2 regions of the Lysinibacillus canaveralius genome follow, and region 2 is predicted to be linked to the other one. Evidence: a T-box and tRNA genes for the amino acid it is inferred to sense, from the RefSeq annotation. Region 2 holds a T-box; the other holds one or more tRNA genes.
What was found. The T-box of region 2 lies ahead of argS (arginine--tRNA ligase). A T-box ahead of a tRNA ligase gene usually reads a tRNA of that ligase, here a tRNA-Arg.

Region 1: it has a tRNA-Arg gene. The T-box ahead of argS (arginine--tRNA ligase) is inferred to sense a tRNA for this amino acid. The anticodon was not compared.

The regions. Positions count from the first base shown of each region.
Region 1 covers NZ_CP154840.1:3,656,717-3,667,462, forward strand. The annotation lists gene AA0Y26_RS18460 (amino acid ABC transporter permease) at 1-517, opposite strand, end outside; gene AA0Y26_RS18465 (basic amino acid ABC transporter substrate-binding protein) at 539-1,330, opposite strand; gene AA0Y26_RS18470 (hypothetical protein) at 2,429-2,734, shown strand; tRNA gene AA0Y26_RS18475 (tRNA-Arg) at 2,919-2,993, opposite strand; gene clpP (ATP-dependent Clp endopeptidase proteolytic subunit ClpP) at 3,177-3,758, shown strand; gene AA0Y26_RS18485 (hypothetical protein) at 3,953-4,438, opposite strand; partial or broken gene AA0Y26_RS18490 (CPCC family cysteine-rich protein) at 4,851-5,105, opposite strand; gene AA0Y26_RS18495 (HPr family phosphocarrier protein) at 5,380-5,637, opposite strand; gene whiA (DNA-binding protein WhiA) at 5,760-6,707, opposite strand; gene AA0Y26_RS18505 (gluconeogenesis factor YvcK family protein) at 6,758-7,741, opposite strand; gene rapZ (RNase adapter RapZ) at 7,770-8,663, opposite strand; gene AA0Y26_RS18515 (NUDIX domain-containing protein) at 8,687-9,151, opposite strand; gene trxB (thioredoxin-disulfide reductase) at 9,382-10,326, opposite strand; gene AA0Y26_RS18525 (tetratricopeptide repeat protein) at 10,400-10,746, opposite strand, start outside.
Region 2 covers NZ_CP154840.1:2,186,877-2,197,622, reverse strand. The annotation lists gene AA0Y26_RS11110 (putative bifunctional diguanylate cyclase/phosphodiesterase) at 1-568, opposite strand, end outside; gene AA0Y26_RS11105 (transcriptional regulator) at 842-1,012, opposite strand; gene AA0Y26_RS11100 (transcriptional regulator) at 1,009-1,170, opposite strand; gene AA0Y26_RS11095 (metal ABC transporter permease) at 1,376-2,245, opposite strand; gene AA0Y26_RS11090 (metal ABC transporter permease) at 2,242-3,117, opposite strand; gene AA0Y26_RS11085 (metal ABC transporter ATP-binding protein) at 3,128-3,856, opposite strand; gene AA0Y26_RS11080 (metal ABC transporter solute-binding protein, Zn/Mn family) at 3,866-4,780, opposite strand; gene AA0Y26_RS11075 (tyrosine recombinase XerC) at 5,137-6,090, opposite strand; gene AA0Y26_RS11070 (hypothetical protein) at 6,455-6,796, opposite strand; gene AA0Y26_RS11065 (L,D-transpeptidase family protein) at 7,038-7,535, shown strand; gene argS (arginine--tRNA ligase) at 7,679-9,352, opposite strand; T-box leader at 9,388-9,602, opposite strand; gene AA0Y26_RS11055 (MFS transporter) at 9,833-10,746, shown strand, end outside.

The DNA.
Region 1 (10,746 bases), 1.5 Mb from region 2:
CTGCAATAACATTTACAAGCGATGAATCTTTTAAAAGTGTAATAAATTCATTGCCAAGCGGCGGTACCATGCGGCGAACCGCCTGCGGCAGGATGACTTTGCGCATTGCCTGTGAATGCGTCAGACCAAGTGAACGGGCCGCTTCCATCTGCCCTTTATCAATGGACTGGATTCCTGCACGGAAAATTTCCGCATTGTAGGCCGCACTATTCAGGATTAAAGCCGCTGCCCCTGAAATGAACCATCCATATGACTGTCCGAACAATGTTGGAATCAACGCTAAATGGATAATGTAAATCTGGACAAGCATCGGTGTTCCACGGAAGACATCGACATAAATCTTAGCCGGCCAGTAAATGATTTTGTTTTTAGACGTCTGAGCCAATCCAAGGAGTACCCCGAAGAATACCCCTCCAATATAGCCGACCAATGTAAGGGCTAATGTTACCCAAATACCGGTAATATAAAAATCACGGTAGTTCCAGATTATGTCCCAGCGAAAATCAAATAAGTCCACCTGAAACACCTCCAACCTCTATTATTCTAATTCTTGCGTAACACCAGTATATTTCTCAACGATTTCATTCAGCTTGCCATTTTCCTTAATCGCATCCAAGCCTTCATTCAGGATGTCCAGGACTTCTTTGTTGCCCTTTTTCACCATCAAGCCATAATACTCTTTATCAAAAGCATCATCTTCAATAACCGTTAAACCTGAATCTGGATTATTTTTTAAGTACTCATAAACAACCGCATTGTCTCCGATTGCAGCAGCAGTCGAGTTATTAATTACCTCAAGCAATGCTACAGGTAGATTTTCAAAGGCAGAAATATTCGTGCTTGTTTCACCAAATGCTTTTTTGGCTGCTTCATGACCAGTTGTATTGATCTGCACCGATACTTTTTCCCCTTCTAGATCAGCTAATGATTTTACATCTGATCCTTCCTTCACAACGATGACTTGCGTCGCTTCATAATAAGGCTCCGTGAAATCATAAGTTTCCTTACGCTTATCGTTGATCGTAATACCCGAAGCACCTAATTGGATTTCATTATTCTGTACTTGGGAGAATAACGGGTCCCACCCAACATTTTTCATTTCGATATCTACGCCAGTTTCTTCAGCAATGGCATCCAGGATTTCGCTGTCTATTCCTATGATCTTGCCGCTTTTGTCCATGTATTCAAAAGGAGCAAATGTCGCCTCTGTACCGGCTACTAATTTTGTAATCTCGCCGTCTGAACCCGTAGAGTTGTCTGAACCACATGCTGCTAATAACATAGATGCCGCCGCCAATGGGGCAATCACCTTAAGTAAGCTTTTCTTCATTTATATGTTCCTCCTCGCCAATTATCTGTCAATTGTTATCCTTGATTGATATTACTCATTATAGTAAGTTCCGAATTTATATACAACAAAAAATTTTATAAAAAATGATTATTTTTTCATAGACATGAATTTTTATAACATATTTCGCGTATAATAATAGGTAAAGCAAATAAATATTCGTTTTGTCAGAATATATAGTTATCATCTGGAGCAGGAAACAAATAAGAAAATAGGCACAAAAAAAGCCGCCACTTCAAAAAGTGACGACCTATCTTTCAACCTGATTTATTTATTTCACAAATCTCGTTTTTAAATAATTTTGTAAAAATAGTTTAAGAAGAACGAATTTAGGATAAAATGAATCGGTACAGGGTGTTCATTTTATCCTATTCATTCCTCTTCCACTTTGTCAGGCTGCTAAACTAACAAAGCGGAGCAGGTATTGCTATTGAAGATTTATAATTGAAACAGTAAAATGGCGCCCTTTAGTTGGGCATAGTATAAAATAAGGCTATAGCTATCATATAACCTGCCTAAAGTATGACATGGTTCATACGAATAGGCCACTTTTTTGCTCTTTTGCCGCAACTAAATGCAACATTTATTAATCTACTAATAATCCACTTATATTTCAAGTGAATTCAATTCCCTATTTCATTTCTCCTTGAAAATGTGTCTATTTTTTGACAAACCTCAACTTAATACGTCCAAGAGCACATAAAAGATCTCCTTCCATATATCCTATTTCATAACTTTCTGTCAATAGCAGGAACATTTAACATAGTTTCTTTGATTAATCCACTCTTCATCTTCTTTGATCACAAGCCCATCAACCTTTGTTTCAGCTGACTTTTTTGAACATGGCCTCAATCTCGTCACTAGACCAGCTATTGTATTTTACTAAAAAAGCCCTCTGGCCAAGTATTACTTCTCTATAAAAGGAGACCAGCGAGCGAAGCAAAGAACAAAAGATAAGATGACTTGAAGACTGCTTCAAACCATCTTATTTCCACTAATTAGCGCGACGTATATCCTGCATCGGCATGAATAGTTGTCTCTGTAATAAATGAATGGGCTGACTCACTACTATTTTTCAAAATGAAATCTGCAGGACGCTTCCACTCTGCGCTTTATTCTCCCGCAAAAATAGAAAAATATACTGCCTATAAAGAGGAAAATAAGGATGCTTTCTCGAAAACTGTGGAAGATGGTTTAATTTTCAAGTCAGTTGGGAAACTTAAAGTGGTGAGCCATAATGCTGCTAACAAGCAATTACATTGTGGTATAAAAGAAGAATGCCACAGGCTGCCCTGTACGCATGCAAGTGTACTACTCCATGCGGGATTTAACATACACTATGTTTCGGAGCGTCTTGGCCGCGAATCCATCACATGTTTTGTGTGAAGGTGAAAACATCTTATATCATACAAGCAAAAAGAAGATGATGATGTGGAGTGTCGGTTCATTTTCTATCGTTTTTAACGATTTCCCGAACAAATATCTATAAATAAAAAAATCCTCTAAACATTGATATCTCAACATTTACAGGGGTTTTCAATCAAAATATGTAGTTTTTAAAAATAGTATTTGGCGCCCTCGGAGGGAATCGAACCCCCAGCGGAAGAACCGGAATCTTCAGTGTTATCCATTACACCACGAGGACAAATTAATTAACAATACCTAACCTATTATACAGATATCTAGTCCAAATTTCAATACCTAATCAGGCCGGAGTTTATATTTGACCTTTCTTGACTAATACGTGTATGATAATGGTACAGCTGATAGGCACTTCCCTTTCAGCATTTAGTATTCGAATTTACCTTTTTAAAAGGAGGATATTTTTATGAATTTAATTCCTACAGTTATTGAACAGACAAACCGTGGTGAACGTGCATATGACATTTATTCACGTCTCCTGAAAGACCGTATCATTTTATTAGGAAGCGGCATCGATGATAATGTTGCAAACTCTATCGTTGCACAGCTGTTATTCCTGGAAGCAGAAGATCCAGATAAGGACATCTCGCTTTACATCAATTCTCCAGGTGGTTCTATTACTGCTGGTATGGCAATTTACGACACAATGAACTTCATCAAACCAAAAGTACAAACAATCTGTATCGGTATGGCGGCATCAATGGGTGCATTCCTGCTTGCAGCAGGCGAACCTGGCAAACGTTTCGCACTGCCAAACGCAGAAGTTATGATTCACCAGCCACTTGGCGGTGCTCAGGGGCAAGCAACAGAAATCGAAATCGCTGCAAAACGCATCCTGTTCCTACGTGAAAAATTAAACACAATTCTTTCTGAAAGAACAGGCCAGCCGCTTGAAGTGATTGCCCGCGATACGGACCGCGATAACTTCATGACTGCAGAACGCGCGAAAGAATACGGTCTAATCGACCATATTATGGACCGCAAATAAGTAAACCGTATAATATAGAAAAATACATCCGCATACTGCGGGTGTATTTTTTTCTTAGTGATGAAGTGAACTAAAACTTGATCAAAGCGTAGTTTTTATTTTAAATAAGTATGAGAATTTCACAAAAAAAGTTTGATGATTTCGTAAGGGTGTTATTCCACATTAGCGACCGATTGTTGAGTAACGTCTCTTTTTTAAGTATTTTGCTTAATAGTTTCTTCTACGTAAGTAAGAAGATTACTGTAGGGGGAGCTCCCTTTCAAAAATTCCGATACCACATTCAAAGGTAATATCACCATATTCTTCTTTTTAGAATAAAGAACACTCTTTGTGCTGTTATTACTAAACTCTAAATTAGGTGAATAATTACGTACTGAATCAGATTCAAACCAATAAAAATCTTGATTAATATTATTTTTAATAACCTCGCCAATATATGCACCTATACGATCCACTAAATTATCAAAATGCGTATTTAACAGCTCAGTACCAAACTCCGTATTCATTAATTTTTTTACATAGATATCAATATAACGAACGCTTTCAATAGTGAAGTCTAAATTTCTTTTAGTAAGGTTATCTTTATCCCATGAATCATCTGATACATCCTGATACATTAATTTTGCTATGCCTTTTAAATCATCTTTTTTTAATTTTGCTTTATTTAAAAAACCAAACATAATGAGTTTTCTCCTTTATTAATCATCTACAACTTACAGTTATGATTATTATAGTTCTTATTCAAGAATCTGGCCCTATTGCTGAAAAAGCACAATTCATCTTCCAGAATTGTGCCCGGTTGTGGAATAATTAATCAATTAAAGTACCTCGTTACTTTAACTAATCCTGAGCTTCTAATGTAATATTTAACTGTTTTAACAAATTCTCAACAACCTCTATTGCTTCTTCTCTTTGCTTATAATCGGAAGTACAAAACCTAATCATTTCTAGATCACTTTCCGCTTTTCTAACAATTTTAGTTATTTCTTTAGGAGCACCAATCCAAGATAAGTTACGTTCTAAATCTGCAATATTATCTATTCCCTCTTTAAACTTTTTACATGCTAATTTTATTTCATACAAATCATCATTCAAAGCCTTCCAATTTGGGTCCCTTTTATCATGTGAAATAGGTTTTCTAACATTTACAACAAATCTCTTTTCACAAGCGCCATACCTACTATAATTCCTTTGAGCTTCAATTAGAGGTATCTGGTTAGCACCTGTATCATACACATTTTCTTTTTGAAAGGGGTCATCCTCCCAAAAACAAATTGTACATATTTCATAGTCACCATCACTATCCAATGTTTGATAACCACAACACGGGCATGTGTTTTTGTTCATAAGACACCTCTCGATAACCTTTTCTATAATCATAAACTAGATTATTTTTGTTACACTAAACTGAGTCGCTAATACAAATTTACTCATTGACAATCTCAATTACATTTTTAAACGAATATGCGTTTTTTTTCCTCCACGCGCCCTTTTGTTAAGCAAGAAAAAACTTGCATATCACTACAGAATTTTCAATCAAACTTTTTTATAAATGTCGCGGCTTTATCTTAAATCTATACTTAGCAAAAAAAAACACAACTCAAATGAGTTGTGCAGTGAATTAATCTTCTTTTTGAATTAATGATGATAGCGAGGTAACCGCAGTATCAGCATCGTCACCTTCAGCCATCAAGGTTACCGTTGTCCCTTTCGCGATTGCAAGGCTCATAATGCCCATAATCGACTTGGCATTTACTTTCTTTTCATCTTTCTGTAAGTAAACCTCTGACTTATAGCGATTTGCCTCCTGCACGAATAGTGCGGCTTGGCGTGCCTGTAACCCTGATTTTAATTTTACTTCCACTTGGTTTTCAACCATTCGCATAACTCCCTTTCACAACCGTGCATCCATTTATTTTTATCTTAGCGAAAACACAGGAAAAGAACAATGTTTCTTGTTGAAATCGTTGCCGCTTTTTAAAAGAGAGCACAAATCTGTGCTTAGCTTTTCACATATTCTCCTCGGCGCAGTGCATCGGCTATTTCATCAATCTTGCGCAGGCGATGATTAACCCCCGATTTACTTACTGTTCCTGTAGACACCATTTCGCCTAATTCCTTTAATGTTACATCCTGATATTCTACGCGTAAACGCGCGATTTCACGTAGCTTTTCCGGCAATTGATCAAGACCAATTGCATTTTCGATAAAGCGTATATTTTCTACCTGGCGGATGGCCGCGCCAATCGTCTTATTTAAGTTGGCTGTTTCGCAGTTTACAATCCGGTTGACACTGTTACGCATGTCCCGCACAATCCGGACATCCTCGAACTTCAGCATCGCCTGGTGCGCTCCGACCAAATTGAGGAAATCAGAAATCTTCTCTGCCTCTTTCAAATAGGTTACAAAGCCTTTTTTTCGTTCAATTGTTTTCGCATTTAGGTAAAATTCATTCATTAAATCAGCAAGCGCTTCGCCATGCTCCTTATAAAGTGAATATACTTCTAAATGATACGCAGAAGTTTCAGGATTATTCACCGATCCGCCTGCCAAAAAAGCGCCGCGTAAATAAGCGCGTTTTTGCTGGGTTTTCGGAATTAACTCCTTCGCAATTGTATGATTAAACTGGAAATCATCCGAAATGATATATAAATCCGTCAGCAGTTCTTTTGCCCCTTCACGAACTCTGCAAATATATACATTGTTTTTCTTCAGTCTCATTTTTTTACGTACTAACAGCTCTACATTATATTTGTAGAGCTTTTTAACAATCGTATATAAACGCCGTGCAATGGCTGCGTTTTCCGTTTGGACATCCAGACTTAGCTGGCGGTTGGCAAAACTTAACGAGCCATTCATCCGAATGAGGGCGGACAGCTCTGCCTTCAAGCTCAAATCATCTGCATCAACCTGTGTCAGCTCTTTTTTTGTTTCTGAAGCAAATGACATCTGATACCCCCCTTTCTCACACAATATGTATGCACTATCATACCATATTGTCATGTTAAACTTGATTGTTCTTTTTCAACCAGTTCTGTATATTTACATAGCCAATCCGCCACATTTAATGAATGATGCCGGACTATGCCTTTTTCAACCATTGCAATTTCCTCTTTGAAAATTTGGAGCCCCAGCTCGGTCAATCGATCAATATCAAACAGGACCGGCTCGGCATTCTCTTCTTTATAGCTGGCTTTTACATTTTGGGGCAGCTCATCGTTATGGATTAAGATCACCTCAATGAATGGTGTCCCTACATGTGCATGAATCGCCTCTACATGCTGGGATGCTGTATAGCCGATTGTCTCTCCCCGCTGTGTCATTAAGTTACAAACATAAATCTTCTTTGCCATCGATTCCACAACGGCCTTTCCAATTTCGTTTACAAGCAAGTTTGGAATGATACTCGTATAGAGGCTGCCTGGTCCAATCACGATCATATCAGCATTCTTAATAGCCTTCACAGCAGCCGGCAAAGCCGTCACATCCTGAGGGGCAAGAAATACGCGCTTAATCGGTACGGCAGCATCTGGAATCCGTGATTCTCCTTGAATATATGTACCATCTATCAGCTCTGCATGTAATGTTATCTTTTTATTCGCAGCTGGGATGACTTTCCCGTGTACATTCAGTACTTTGCACATTTCGGCAATCGCATAGCTGAAATCACCGGTTATATCAGTCAGCGCCGTCAGCATAAGATTGCCAAGCGAGTGCCCGCCCAGCTCATTGGAGTTGTTAAAACGATACTGAAACATTTGTTCAATAAGCGGCTCTACATCTGATAGAGCCGCGATGACATTGCGGACATCTCCCGGAGGTGGAATGTCGTAATCATCGCGTAGTCTGCCGGAGGAACCACCGTCGTCTGCTACTGTTACAATAGCTGTAATATCAAAGGGGTGCATTTTCAACCCCCGCAGCAGTGTCGACAGTCCCGTACCTCCTCCTATCACGACGATTTTCTTCTTTCTCTTTCGCATTCCATCATCCTTTCTATGATGCTTCCCCTCATTCATCCTTTTTATGGCTATGCTCAATATCCCGATGTGTGATGACCGTCTGCTCTGTATGGCCCAGTAATTTTCCGAAGTATTCAGCAAGTGTCACAGATCTGTGCTGTCCGCCGGTACATCCAAAAGCAATCACAAGCTGGGATTTCCCCTCCGCTTTATACTGAGGGATCATAAACTGAAACAAGTCTGTCAGTTTTGTAATGAGCGCCTGCGTTTCGTCCGTTGCCAGCACATACGAGGATACTTCGGTCTGGAGCCCTGTTTTATGCCGGAGCTCATCTACATAATATGGGTTTTTTAAAAAACGGACATCAAATACAAGGTCTGCATCAATCGGCAACCCGTGTTTAAAGCCAAAAGACATGACATTGACTGAAAATGTCGGTGTGCTGGCGTGGGAAAACTCGAGGGCAATTCGCTCACGCAGCTCACGCGGCTTCATTTTTGATGTATTAAACACCGTTTTAGCCCGGCCTTTCACCTCGGACAGCATCTGTCTTTCCTGCTTAATCCCTTCAAGAGGCAAGCCCAGAGGCGCCAGCGGATGGGAACGACGTGACTCCTTATAACGGCGTACAAGCGTTTCATTGTCGGCATCTAAAAATAGAATATGCGGCTTGACATCTTCTTCCCGCAAAAGCGTATCAAGCGCATCGATCATCGAATCGAAAAATTCCCGTCCGCGTAAATCCATTACAACAGCAATGCGTGAAATTTTCTTATCCGAATTTCTCATTAATGTATAAAAAGTCGTTAACAGCTCCGGCGGCAAATTATCTACACAGTAGTAGCCCAAATCTTCAAAGCTTTGCACCGCCACCGTTTTTCCTGCACCGGACATTCCCGTAATAATAACTAATTCATGTGTGTAATGCTGACTATTACCCACGTTCCCCCTCACTCCTCTTTCCTCTATTCTATTGATGATTGTATCTGTTCGCTAATCAGCTCAAAATCCTCGGTATATTCAAACGTGCCGTATTGCGTCCCCTTTTGGTGGGCAGCAAACAATAAATTTGTCCGGTCGCCTTTCGCCATCGGGAGCGTTTTTAATTCCTCGACAGGATACCAGCCCAGTTTTCCTTCACGTGTTTCTTCGAATGGTGTGCCCTCTACTCCGCGTGCTACAAACGTATAGAGCATCCATTCATCGACGACTTGCTCTCCGTTTTTGATAATCATTGTATATACGCCCTTTAGATGGACATCTAGAGGTGTTACATTTGTTTCTTCCTGAAATTCGCGTACCGCCGCTTCATAGATAGACTCTCCGCTTTCCATCTTCCCGCCTGGCGCTACGTACCAGCCACGTCTAGGTTTTTGGAGCAATAGCACTTGATCGTTCTGAACCGCTAATAAGTTGGCAATTCTTTGCATACATCACACCTCTAATCCTGATGCTCTTTTCTTTATTATAACTTGTCTGCGACTTCCGTTCCAAAAATACACGCAAAAAAAGAGACTGTTTTTCAGGCTAGCGCCTGTCAAACAGCCTAAAGTAAGTATAAAAGGGAGTAGAACTTTTTTAACGATAATAGTCAGTTTCACCTTTTATTATACTGTTTCATTATTGCAAGGAAGTTACAATATGATTAAGGTACGGTTAATTATAAACCGAGCTTTTCTTTTAATTCTTCTATATAGTGCTGCGCTGTTTGAGCAGCAATACTGCCATCACCAGTAGCTGTGACAATTTGGCGAAGCATTTTATCACGTACATCCCCGGCAGCAAAAATACCTGGTACTGTCGTTTCCATTTTTTCGTTCGTTACAACATAGCCGTTTTCATTCAGGATATTTAATGATTTAAACGGTCCTGTCAACGGCAGCATACCGATATACACGAATACGCCGTCTGTTTTAAATGCTGTTTCTGTATCATCTACTGTTGAGGCAAGTGTGACGCTGCCCACTTTGCCATCTGCTTCATGGATTTCTTTCACTGTTGAGTTCCAGATGAAGTCGATTTTTTCATTCGCAAAGGCACGTTCCTGAAGAATTTTTTGAGCACGTAGTTCGTCACGTCTGTGGACGATTGTCACTTTTTTCGCAAAGCGTGTTAAATACACACCTTCCTCGACTGCAGAGTCTCCGCCGCCGACTACTACAAGCTCTTTGTCTTTAAAGAATGCGCCGTCACATACAGCACAGTAGCTGACACCGCGGCCGCCAAGCTCTTTTTCACCTGGTACGCCCATTTTTTTATACTCTGCGCCTGTTGAGATGATAATTGTGCGAGTTTTATATTCTTTTTTACCAGCGACGATCGTTTTATATTCTTCGCCATCAATAATTTCCGAAACATCCCCATAGGCATATTCAGCACCAAATTTTTTGGCATGTTCGAACATTTTAGTAGAAAGTTCAGGCCCTAGAATTGTATCGAAACCTGGGTAGTTTTCTACTTCTTCCGTATTGGCCATTTGACCACCTGGAATTCCACGCTCGAGCATCAATGTAGAAAGTTTTGCACGTGATGCGTAAACTGCTGCTGTCATGCCGGCAGGACCTGCGCCAATGATTACTACATCATAAATTTTTTCTTCTGCCATTTTGAAATCCTCCTCATAACACTTCTATCATTTATATCGTATGCGATATTTATGTGTGTTTCAATATATATGCTTACACTTCAGATGGTACAAAATCAACCAGTTCATCGCAGTACTTCGTTAACGTGGCAGCGCTGATTCCGTACTTCTCCGCAAACTGCTTTTTCGTCACCTTTTCATCCATAGCCGAATGGAACATGTAGTCAACTGAAGCAGCTAGTGCTTTCACATTTCTAAAAGGATAGTCGACCTTTGCAGCCAATTCAAACAGGGCAAACCATAGCTGCAGCACTTGGGCAGCTTCGAGACGAATGGCACCATATTTTTCTGCAACTACTTCTGCCACTTCCATCCCGCGTAATATGCTAAGCTGGCCTTTTGCCTTCTTACTGAATTCATGTCCCAGCGCATAGGCAAGAC
Region 2 (10,746 bases):
TGACATTTTTAAAGCGATTGATATCCAACAGCAACACAGCAAAGGATGTATCAAGCTTTTTGCATTCCTTCACATCTTCTTTCAGTCTTTTCAATAGACTGCGTCGATTTGGTAAACCAGTTAAGTCGTCGTGATAAGCAATATGTGTTATTTGTTGAATGTTCTTTTGAGCCGTAATGTCTGTACGAATGGAGATATATTGATAAGGTTTACCACGGTCATCCATGAATGGAACAATCGTTGTCTGGACCCAATAGAGCGAACCATCTTTCGCACGATTGCAGATTTCACCGTGCCATGTCTTTCCTTTTCCTATTGTCTTCCACATATTTTTAAAGAATATTTGGGGATGGTAACCTGAATTTAAAATACGGTGATCCTGGCCGATCAGTTCGTCATGCGTATATTTTGATATCGCACAGAATCGATCATTTACAGATGTGATAATGCCTTGTTTATCTGTAATTGCTACAATAACGGCTTCATCTAGTGCTGATTTCATATCTTCTAATTCAACAATTGATAATTCAAGCTTTTCTAATGCTTTTGACTCATTCAAAGTTTGCATAAATTTCTCCCCATTCCCACATACTGACTCAAAACTCTTTATTTTATTATAATCCCACCACTTTCCAAATACAATAACTGTGAGAATATTAATAGTTTATAAAAAATGATCTATTACAAAAGAATTAATCGGAAACAAAGGTTTATGAAATCAACTTCTATAATCGTACCTAGCTTATACGTAAAATAGTAGTTTATCCTTGGAGCACCTATTATCCTGGAAATAATAACAGCCTTACTGAAAACTATTGTTCAGTAAGGCTGTTATGTGGCATCAGTGACTGGCGTATTCATCATGACTCCTTTTCCGCTCTGCCGATTCATTATAGGCATGAAGCTGCTCCTGGGATAAATTTAATATATAGTAACGAAAATTAATCGGTTCCAAATCATGCTTTTCACAGGCCTTCCTGTATGTTTCATAGCCATGGCGATAGTCATTCATCCTTCATTGCTTCCTTTCTTTGTGCGTGCTTGTTCATTAAAAGCATTTAATTGATCATGCGATAGCTGCATAATATAATAGCGGAAATTGATCGGCTCTAGCCCGAATTGTTCACATCTTTCACGATACACTTCATAACCCTCTTGATACATTGTCATGTGAAATGACCTCCTTGTACTATAACAGTTTTTATATTATGTAATTAATATAGTACAGAGAAAAGGCGGTGTCAATAATATTCAAAAAATTTTTATAAAAGTTTATTTCCTTTTTTACTATTGCCCTATTCATTTGATTTATTCAGCAGAAAGCAGCAACTGTAAATAAAAAAGGACTCCGTTATATAGACGGAATCCCATTTCGTTATAATATAGTACTGCTTGCAGTGGTTTTTCGAATAAGCACTTGGTACACCTTTTCTATTATAAATACGAGTATGAAAATAACTCCAATGATTGCTGCCATCATCCCGGCTATAGAAGTATCGAGCCATTTTGCTATATAATAGCCAGCAAAAGCTGCGATAGTGCCGAAACTAATACTAAAAACAAACATTTGCGGAACTGATTTGCTGATTAGGCAGGCAGTCGCTGCCGGACCGATAAGCATCGCGACAACTAAAATGGCTCCGACACTATCAAATGCTGACACGGTCGTTAAAGAAATAATCGTCATGAATCCGTAATGCAAAACGGTAATCGGCAGGCCAATTGATACGGCATAGATCGGATCAAAGGTAGAAAGTTTCATTTCCTTAAAAAATAGAAGCAGGAACCCTATGTTGATGACCAAGACCAACAACAGCATCCAAACGGCTTTAGGCATGGCAATGTTAAATAGAGTCCATTTATCCCAAGGTACAAAAGCAATTTCTCCCATCAGTACATGCTCTACATCGAGATGAACATTTCCCGCAAATAGAGTGATTAGCAGAACACCTAAAGCAAAAAGGGATGTAAATGTTACACCGATCGCAGCATCCTCTTGAATCCCAGACGTTTGCAGCAGCTGAACGAAGTACGCCGTCAAAAGCCCTGCACACGCTGCACCGATCAGCATCCAAAAACCGTTCAGTGTCTGTGTAATGAGAAAAGCCATAACAATACCGAATAGTACCGTATGACTGATGGCATCTGCAATCATGGACATTTTCCGAAGCACAAGAAACACACCAGCTATGCTGCAGGTTATACCGACTAAAATACCTGTTAGAATAATCCATAATTCAATCATGATAGATCCCCTTGCTTCCGAAATTTTGCTCTACGAATATACTTGCTGAACTGGCCTGATTTTGGACTGAATAAATAGGATATAAAGAATACCCCGGAGGCAAATAAGACGATAATCGGTCCTGTTGACAGCCCTGTTTCCAATGAGCTGATATACGTCCCGGCTACCCCGGCCAAACCGCCTGTAAATCCGCTGAACAAGAGCATGGTGTGCAGTCTGGACGTCCATAGTTTTGCACTTGCTGCTGGAATAATCAGCATGGCAGACATCAGGATTACGCCTACAGCCTGTATCCCTGTCACAATCGTCATAACAATGAGAGCGGTCAGTCCTGCTCTTAAAAAATCAATAGGCAACCCGATCCCTTTTGCATATAAAGGGTCAAAAATTATAAGTTTCCACTCTTTATAGAATAGAAGACTTACGACGATAATGATTCCAGCACTGATCAATAACCAGTTTAAATCCGACTTTGTCATCGTTGCAGCCTTCCCGAAAATAAAGTCGTTCAGCCCGCTTTGGTTGCCAAGCGGACTCCTGTTCACGATGGTTAGTAAAACAATTCCTACACCAAAGAAGACTGCGAGGACAAGTCCAATCGCGGCATCTGCTTTCAGCTTCGAGTACGCAACAATCCACTGAATGCAATATACAGAGAGTACGGAGGTAATAGCCGCCCCAATCATGAGAACGGGCAGCTCCTTTTGACCTGTCAGTAAAAAAGCAAGCGCAATCCCCGGGAGTGCAGCATGCGCAGCTGCATCTCCTACAAGGCTTTGTTTTTGGAGGAAGGAGAAGGTTCCGGTAATCCCTGCAGCAATCCCTAATAGCATCGTACCGGTCAATACCCAAAGCAAATTTCCAGATAACATAGTTTCCCTCCTAAATTGTCTCCATCAAGAAAAGGTGTCCGCCATATGTTTGCTGCACATTTTCGAGTGTAAAGACTTCTTCTGTCTTTCCAACTGATAAAATAGAACGATTTAACAGAATTGTATAATCGAAATACTCCTTTACCGTTTGAAGGTCGTGATGAACAACAAAAATGCTTTTTCCTTGTTCCTTTAAGTCTTTCAGGATATCAACCATTGTTTTTTCTGTCGCTGCGTCAACACCGGCAAATGGTTCATCAAGGAAATAAACTTGTGCATTTTGAGCTAAAGCCCGAGCTAAAAACACACGCTGCTGCTGTCCACCTGAAAGCTGGCCGATTGAGCGGTTTGCAAAGTTCTGCATACCTACACTTTCCAGCGCCTGTATAGCTGCTTCTTTGTCCTGTTTTGTTGGCCGCCTGAATAATCCTCTCTGGCCGTATCTCCCCATTAGTACGACATCAAATGCTGTTGTAGGGAAATCCCAGTCCACTGCGTTTCGTTGCGGAACATAGCCTACTGTAAGACTTTTTGGGTTAAATGGTTTCCCAAGAATCTCTACGCTCCCTGACTTATTGTGAAGCTGGTTTAATATCGCTTTTAGAAAGGTAGATTTCCCTGCCCCATTTGGACCAATAATCGCTGTTAAATGTCCTGAAGGCACCGAAATAGTTACATTTTCCAAGACAACCTTTTTGTCATATGCAACTGATAAATTATGAACCGTTAAAGCTTCCATTTTCTTCACCTACTTCAACGCATCGACAATTGTGTCGACATTATGTTTATACATACCGGTATAGGTTCCTTCGTCTGTTCCTTCAGCACCCATTGCATCCGAGAACAGCTCACCGCCGATTGTGATGTTATGGCCTTTTTCCTTTGCTCCTTCAATTACCGCCTTCATTGCTTTATCTGACACACTGGATTCCACAAAAATGGCCTTTATATGATGGTCCGATAAGAAGTTAACCATATTCTGAACATCTTTTACACCGTATTCAGCGTCTGTACTCAGTCCTTGAAGACCTCTTACATCAAACCCTTGGCTCTTTCCAAAATAATTGAAGGCATCATGTGCTGTTACAAGGATACGCTGACTTTCCGGAATTTCCTGAATGCGTGCATTGACATATGCACGCAAATCTTCAAGCTCTGCCAAATAAGCAGCCTCGTTTTTCTCAAAGTCGTCCTTGAAGTCTGGATATTCCTCGACGAGTGTTTGACCAACTGACTCTACAACGTCCTTCCACAATGTGATATCGAACCAGATATGTGGATCATGTAAGTCGGGATTGTCTTCGTCTGCCAGCAGCATTTCTTCATCCAGCGTTTCACCAACAGCAAGCACTGTCTTTTCTTCTGCCATTTGAGTGAAAATGTCTTGCATCTGCCCTTCAAGGTGAAGTCCGTTGTAAAAAATAACTTCTGCTTCATCCAGTTTTGTAACATCACTTTGGGTTGCTTTATATAGATGTGGATCTACCCCGGGACCCATTAACGTTGTGACATCTAAATGTTCACCACCAATTGCCCTTACTACATCTGCAATCTGACCGGTCGTTGCTACTACATCGCCTTCTTTTTCTTTTCCGCTTTCCTCATCTCCACATGCAGCAAGCAGTAATGACAACCCCAATACAGTAATCAATCGTTTCATCATTTACTAAACTCCTTTTATCAGTTTAAAAGAAACATATTGATCCATCCGTACCTTGCTCCGTTTCAAATGAGGAACAGTTAGGCAATTGGAAAACAACAGATCGATCATACGTATCAGTTGTTTCTTATACAACAATAAGTTTCCTTAAGGAAAAATATATGCTAACACGAAAGATAATGCAACCAATTTACACAAAAAAGTGTCCTCAATAAAAAAACGCCCCGTTATGGGACGTCCTGTTATTTATAAATTTATATAATTTTTTGAAAGAGTTTGTTGGATGGTCCCTCTTCTATTACCTTCTACTACTTGAAAGATAAAATGAAAAAGCGAATAGCTAAATAAATCATTTTACTTTACATAATAATATTATTGAAAGGATTCTTTTGCATAACTTCCCGAATTTGTTCATCCTCAATGTGTGTATATATTTGGGTTGTTGCCACACTAGAGTGGCCAAGAATATGCTGGAGACTCCGTATGTCTGCACCTGCTTTATACATCATTGTCGCGGAAGTGTGGCGCAGCTTGTGAGGAGTTAATTGCTCTTTTTGTAGAGAAGACCGATTGATCTGCTTGACGATTTTAGCTACAGTCTGTCTTGTAAAGCGCGTTCCCTTCTGCGAAACAAACAATGGTTCATCCCCTTCTCCGGTATAAGATCTCCTTTCCGGTAAATATTGTTCAAGTGCCGCTAAACAGGCATCATTCAAGTAAACCGTACGTTCCTTATTGCCTTTCCCGATTACTGTCGCTTTTCGTCCTTGAATAGAATGGAGATGTAAAGCACAGAGTTCGGACACTCGTATACCGAGATTCAAAAAGAACATAATTATACAGTAATCTCGCTTACTGTATGTTCTTTCATTAATGGAGGTGACGAAGACCTGCGCTTCCTCCATATTCAGATAAACCGGCTTGCGTTTCCCGATTTTTGGTGTTTCCAATTCTTCCGCGATATTGTACTCAATCAGACGCCGCTTTCCTTTCAAGTATTTGAAAAACGAACGCAGTGTTGCTACTTTTCTTGCCCTCGCTGCGGCTGAATTTTTTCGCTGTACCTCGCAGTACTCAAGGAATAAGTATAAATCCTCCAGTGTGAGTTCCTTAATCCACTCGATTGTTATATCAGAAATATCGATTGTATGTATTTCACTGATCGGAATATCATCCTGCACCGCTTTAAGAAAACGGAATGTAAGAACAAGATCGTATTCATATTCTTTTCGTGTACGCTGAGATTTTCCTCGTATCGTCGTTAAATAGATACAAAAATCTTTAAGTATTTTTGGTAGTTTGACTTGTGCCATGTGCTCACCTCTATCTTATATTTTATCACAAAAAAAGTTCCCAAATATGTATTTGGGAACTTTATTGCTATTTTTTATAAAAAAACGGCTTTTTTACGCTTCATATAGAACATTTGTTCTATATCCTGAGAATCGCATTCAGACGCATTGAAATATCATTTTACATATCTTCCCCCATCTCGATTCGTCTCAGCGCTATTACAAGAAATCGATTTACCGGGATCTACCCTAGTGAAATTCAATAGGTTTTTCTTTTGAAAGCTTGCCGATAATTGAAAAAGAGTAAGCATTCTATTATGCTGCTCTATCGAAAGCCCTTTTTGAAAATGGTGTGGTCATCTGCCTAGATGCACAAAATATATTTTTATACATAAGGTATTATGAAGTTATATGGAAAGAAGGTATGAAGACATGTATAATAATCCGTTCGAGGATTTTGGTTCTTCCAATAGGTTGTTTCCTCAAACACCTGGCGGGCAGTTCTTCCCGCCTGGGAGTCCTTTTCCACCAGGTGTCCCGCCACAACCCGGCGGGGGATTTGGTCCGCCTTTTGGGCCTCCTGGGCAAAACCAGCCGCCAGGACCACCGCCCGGATTTGTCCCGTCATTCCCCACTGCCCAAGCTTATGCTGGGGGAATGAATCGTTGTTTGTTCCGTAATACGTATGTATGGTTAAGAAATGGAAGGTCTTTTTGGTTCTATCCAATTTCGATGACACGGGATACTATTATAGGATTCCGCTGGAGTAATCGAAGAGGCTGGGTTTTCAGCTCCATTCGACGTAGCAATATCCTCACTTTTACATGTTTCTTCTTCTAGTAGCATTAAGGAGGAGCAGTAGATTTGTTCATTCATTAAGCTTAGGTCCTCTCCTTTTGGACCTGAGCTTTTTTGCGCAACTCACCGGACTTTAACATACGATGAGGTAAAAGAATTAGAGGTGACATATGATTCATAATGTAATGCCTGGTGAAACGTTGTCCCAAATTGCGAGGGATTTTCGGATACCTTATCAAAATTTACTCTCTGCTAACCCGTCCATTGTTAATCCGGATATCCTGTATGTAGGCCAACCTATTCAAATTCCGGGTTATCCGGATCCTAATACGCTGCCATATCGGATAGACATCTCTCTCAAAAAAAGGACGCTTCAGCTTTATAGAGACGGCGTTCTTCAAAAAACGTATCCCATTGCTGTTGGAAGAATGCTTCATGGCACACCTGTTGGCAGCTATATTATCCTCAATAAAGCACCGAACCCAGGAGGACCTTTTGGAACAATGTGGATGAGTTTATCAAAGGAGCATTACGGCATTCACGGAACAAATGACCCAAGCTCAATCGGCAAAGCTGTTTCACGCGGCTGTATCCGAATGCAAAATCGGGATGTTGAAGAATTAGCAAGTATTGTTCCTATCGGGACTGCGGTTGATATACATTTGTAGTATGTTTTGTGATATTAGAGGGATTACGGTTTGAATTACAGCTTTAATGAACGGAAAGCAACACAGCAGCAAAGCCCTGGAATGTTCTAGGGCTTTTCATGGAAAGAATATAGTTTAGTTATTTGATAAAAGCGTGATCTTCCTTACATATTCTTTGGCGCCTTTATGCCAAGAATTCGTAAGGACTCTTCCAAAACAGTTGATACACAATAACTGAAGGCTAATCTCTGCTGTATTCCTTCATCATCTGTTAATACCTTTGTCTGGCCATAGTACTTATTATAGATGCGCGCAAGTTTGAGCGCATATTTTGCAATAAGTGATGGGTCAGCCTGTTCATAAGCGGTATTAATCGTCTCTGGGAAATCTCCCAGCTGTAAAATCCCCTGCCAGGCAGTATCGCCTAAAGAAGCAAACTCGATTTTTTCAGGTATAAATTGCGCCTTATATAATAAGGAAGAAATTCTTGCATAAGTATACTGAATATATGGTGCTGTTTCCCCTTCAAAATTCAGCATCTGCTCAATGGAAAACTCGATATCGTTCATCCGGTGATTTTTTAGATCATTGAAAATAACCGCTCCTACTCCGACCTGCTCAGCTACCTTCTCCTTATCCTGCAGTGAAGGATTCTTCAGTTCAATGTTTTTCTTTGCCATCTCAATCGTTTCGGCAAGGACCTCCGCTAATAGTACAACTTTCCCTTTACGCGTCGACATCTTTTTCCCATCTTTTAATATCATCCCAAACGGAACATGCATCAATCGCTCCGCCCAGTTATAACCCATTTTTTTAATAACCGCAAACAGCTGATTGAAATGAAGCGACTGCTCATTTCCTACGACATAAAAGGATCTTGCAGGTTGATATTCTTGCCAGCGGTACATTGCTGCTGCCAGGTCACGCGTTGCATAAAGTGTAGCACCGTCTGTTTTTGTAATGAGACATGGCGGCATGCTATCTACTTCTACTACAAAGGCTCCTTGTGATTCAGCAAGCAGTTTCTTTTCGTTTAATTCCTTTATAACAGAATCCATCTTGTCGTTATAAAAAGCTTCCCCGTGATAAGAATCAAATGAAATACCTAACTGTTCGTAAACTTTACCGAATTCAGCCAGCGATACCTCTCTAAACAATTTCCAAAGCTGGGTAGCTTCTTCGTCTTGATCTTCGAGCGCCTTAAACGCCTGTCTAGCCAATTCATTGAGTCCGGGATTTTGCTCCGCTTCGTCATGAAACTTTACGTAGATCTTTAGCAGCTCCTCAATCGGAGAAGATGTAATTGCTTCTTTGTTTCCCCATAACTTGTATGCGACGATCAGCTTCCCGAATTGGGTTCCCCAATCCCCGAGATGATTGATTCGTACTGATTGGAAGCCAATCTTTTCAGCTATATTTGCTAGTGCATTACCGATAACTGTTGATCGTAAGTGTCCCATAGAAAATGGTTTTGCAATATTAGGGCTTGAGAAATCAATGACTACCTTTTTCCCATTTGCCTGCTTACTTCCGTAGCTCTCCTGTTCAGAAAGAATACGGTTAAGAATCCGGTTGATTGCATTTTCTTGGGCATAGAAAATGTTAATGTAACCGCCAACCACCTGTACATCTTTATATAACGTCTGTTGTAACTTCCCGGCCACTTCTTCTGCAATTAATTGTGGAGACTTCCGAAACTTCTTGGCTAGCGAAAAACAAGGAAACGAAATATCCCCTAAGTGTTCATACTTTGGTTTTTCAAGAAGCTCTTCTATCTCTTTGTAATCCAGCTGGCCTTCTAAAGCTTGCTCTAAGTCTTTTACAATTTGCTCCTGCATCCTAATTCCTCCCATATAAAAAGCCCCCGTCTCTAAATAGAGACGAGAGCATAGTTCCCGTGGTACCACTCTAGTTGCCGCATACAGCGACCACTTTCCATTGTTAACGGGGTGCCTCCCCGGAATTCCCTACTAATGTTCAGGAATCTTCTCCAAAGTGCGTTTCATTTATTCATTCGTATCAGGCTCACACCATTCCCTGACTCGCTTGCCGACTAAAATAAACTACTTTCTTTTTCATCGAATTTCGTGACATGTAATTTCAAATTATATTAGAGGAGAATCTTGGAATTGTCAACAGACAAAATCATAATAAACTTTTATTGCATATTTTTAACATCTTACACCCTGTGTTGTGTAAATTTAAGGAAAAAATGATTCACATACATCATGCTTCGTGTTTCTAATTAATTTACAATAGGACGTGTGAGGTTTATACATAAACGCCAGAAGAAAAAGTAGTTTTTGAGGAGGAGGAAGATGAAGTTTTGGCGGAATTACCGATTATTGATAGGAGGATTTGGCTTTTCTAACCTTGGAAACTGGATTTACCTCGTTGCGCTGAATGTATATGTATTGAATTTGACTGATTCAGCAGCTGCTGTCGCCGGTATTTTTATCGTTGGGCCAATTGCAAGAATTGTAGCCAGCTTTTTTGCAGGTTCCTTGATTGACCGGGCAAATAAACGAAAACTAATGATCGCAACAGATATAATACGTGGAGGTTTGATTATATTCCTGCCCTTCATGCAATCAATTTGGCTTATTTATACAGTTCTGTTTTTAACGAATATTGCAAGCAGCTTTTTCGGACCAAGCAGTATATACTACATTACTAAATATGTGAAAGAAGAAGATCGCACACGTTTCAATGCCCTGCTTGGCACCTTCAACTCTGGCGCATTTATGGTTGGCCCGGCTTTATCGGGAGCACTCATCTATTTGTTTAATCCATCCATAGCTATTTGGGTCAACAGCTTCACATTTTTTGTATGTGCACTCATTATATTTTACTTACCGGATGTAGATGAAAAAGTAGAAAACGTACGAGAACCTTTATCCCTTAACATGTTGAAAGCAGACTTTCTAACCGTGATGCAGTTTGCCCGTCAGGAAAGCGGATTTATTACTATCTACCTTGTTTATCAGCTTGCCTTGATGATTGCATTTGCCCTTGACTCTCAAGAAGTAACATTCATTAAGCAGAATCTAGGCGCTTCGGAAAGTATATATGGGCTCATAGTCAGTTTGACTGGAATTGGTGCGATCAGCGGAGGCTTACTAGCTGCCGCTTTAGTAAGTAAGTTTTCCTTGAAGTCTTACATTAGCGTTGGGTTTTCATTAACGATGATTTTTTATACGGTTTTCTATGCTTCATCAGTTTTATGGCTCGC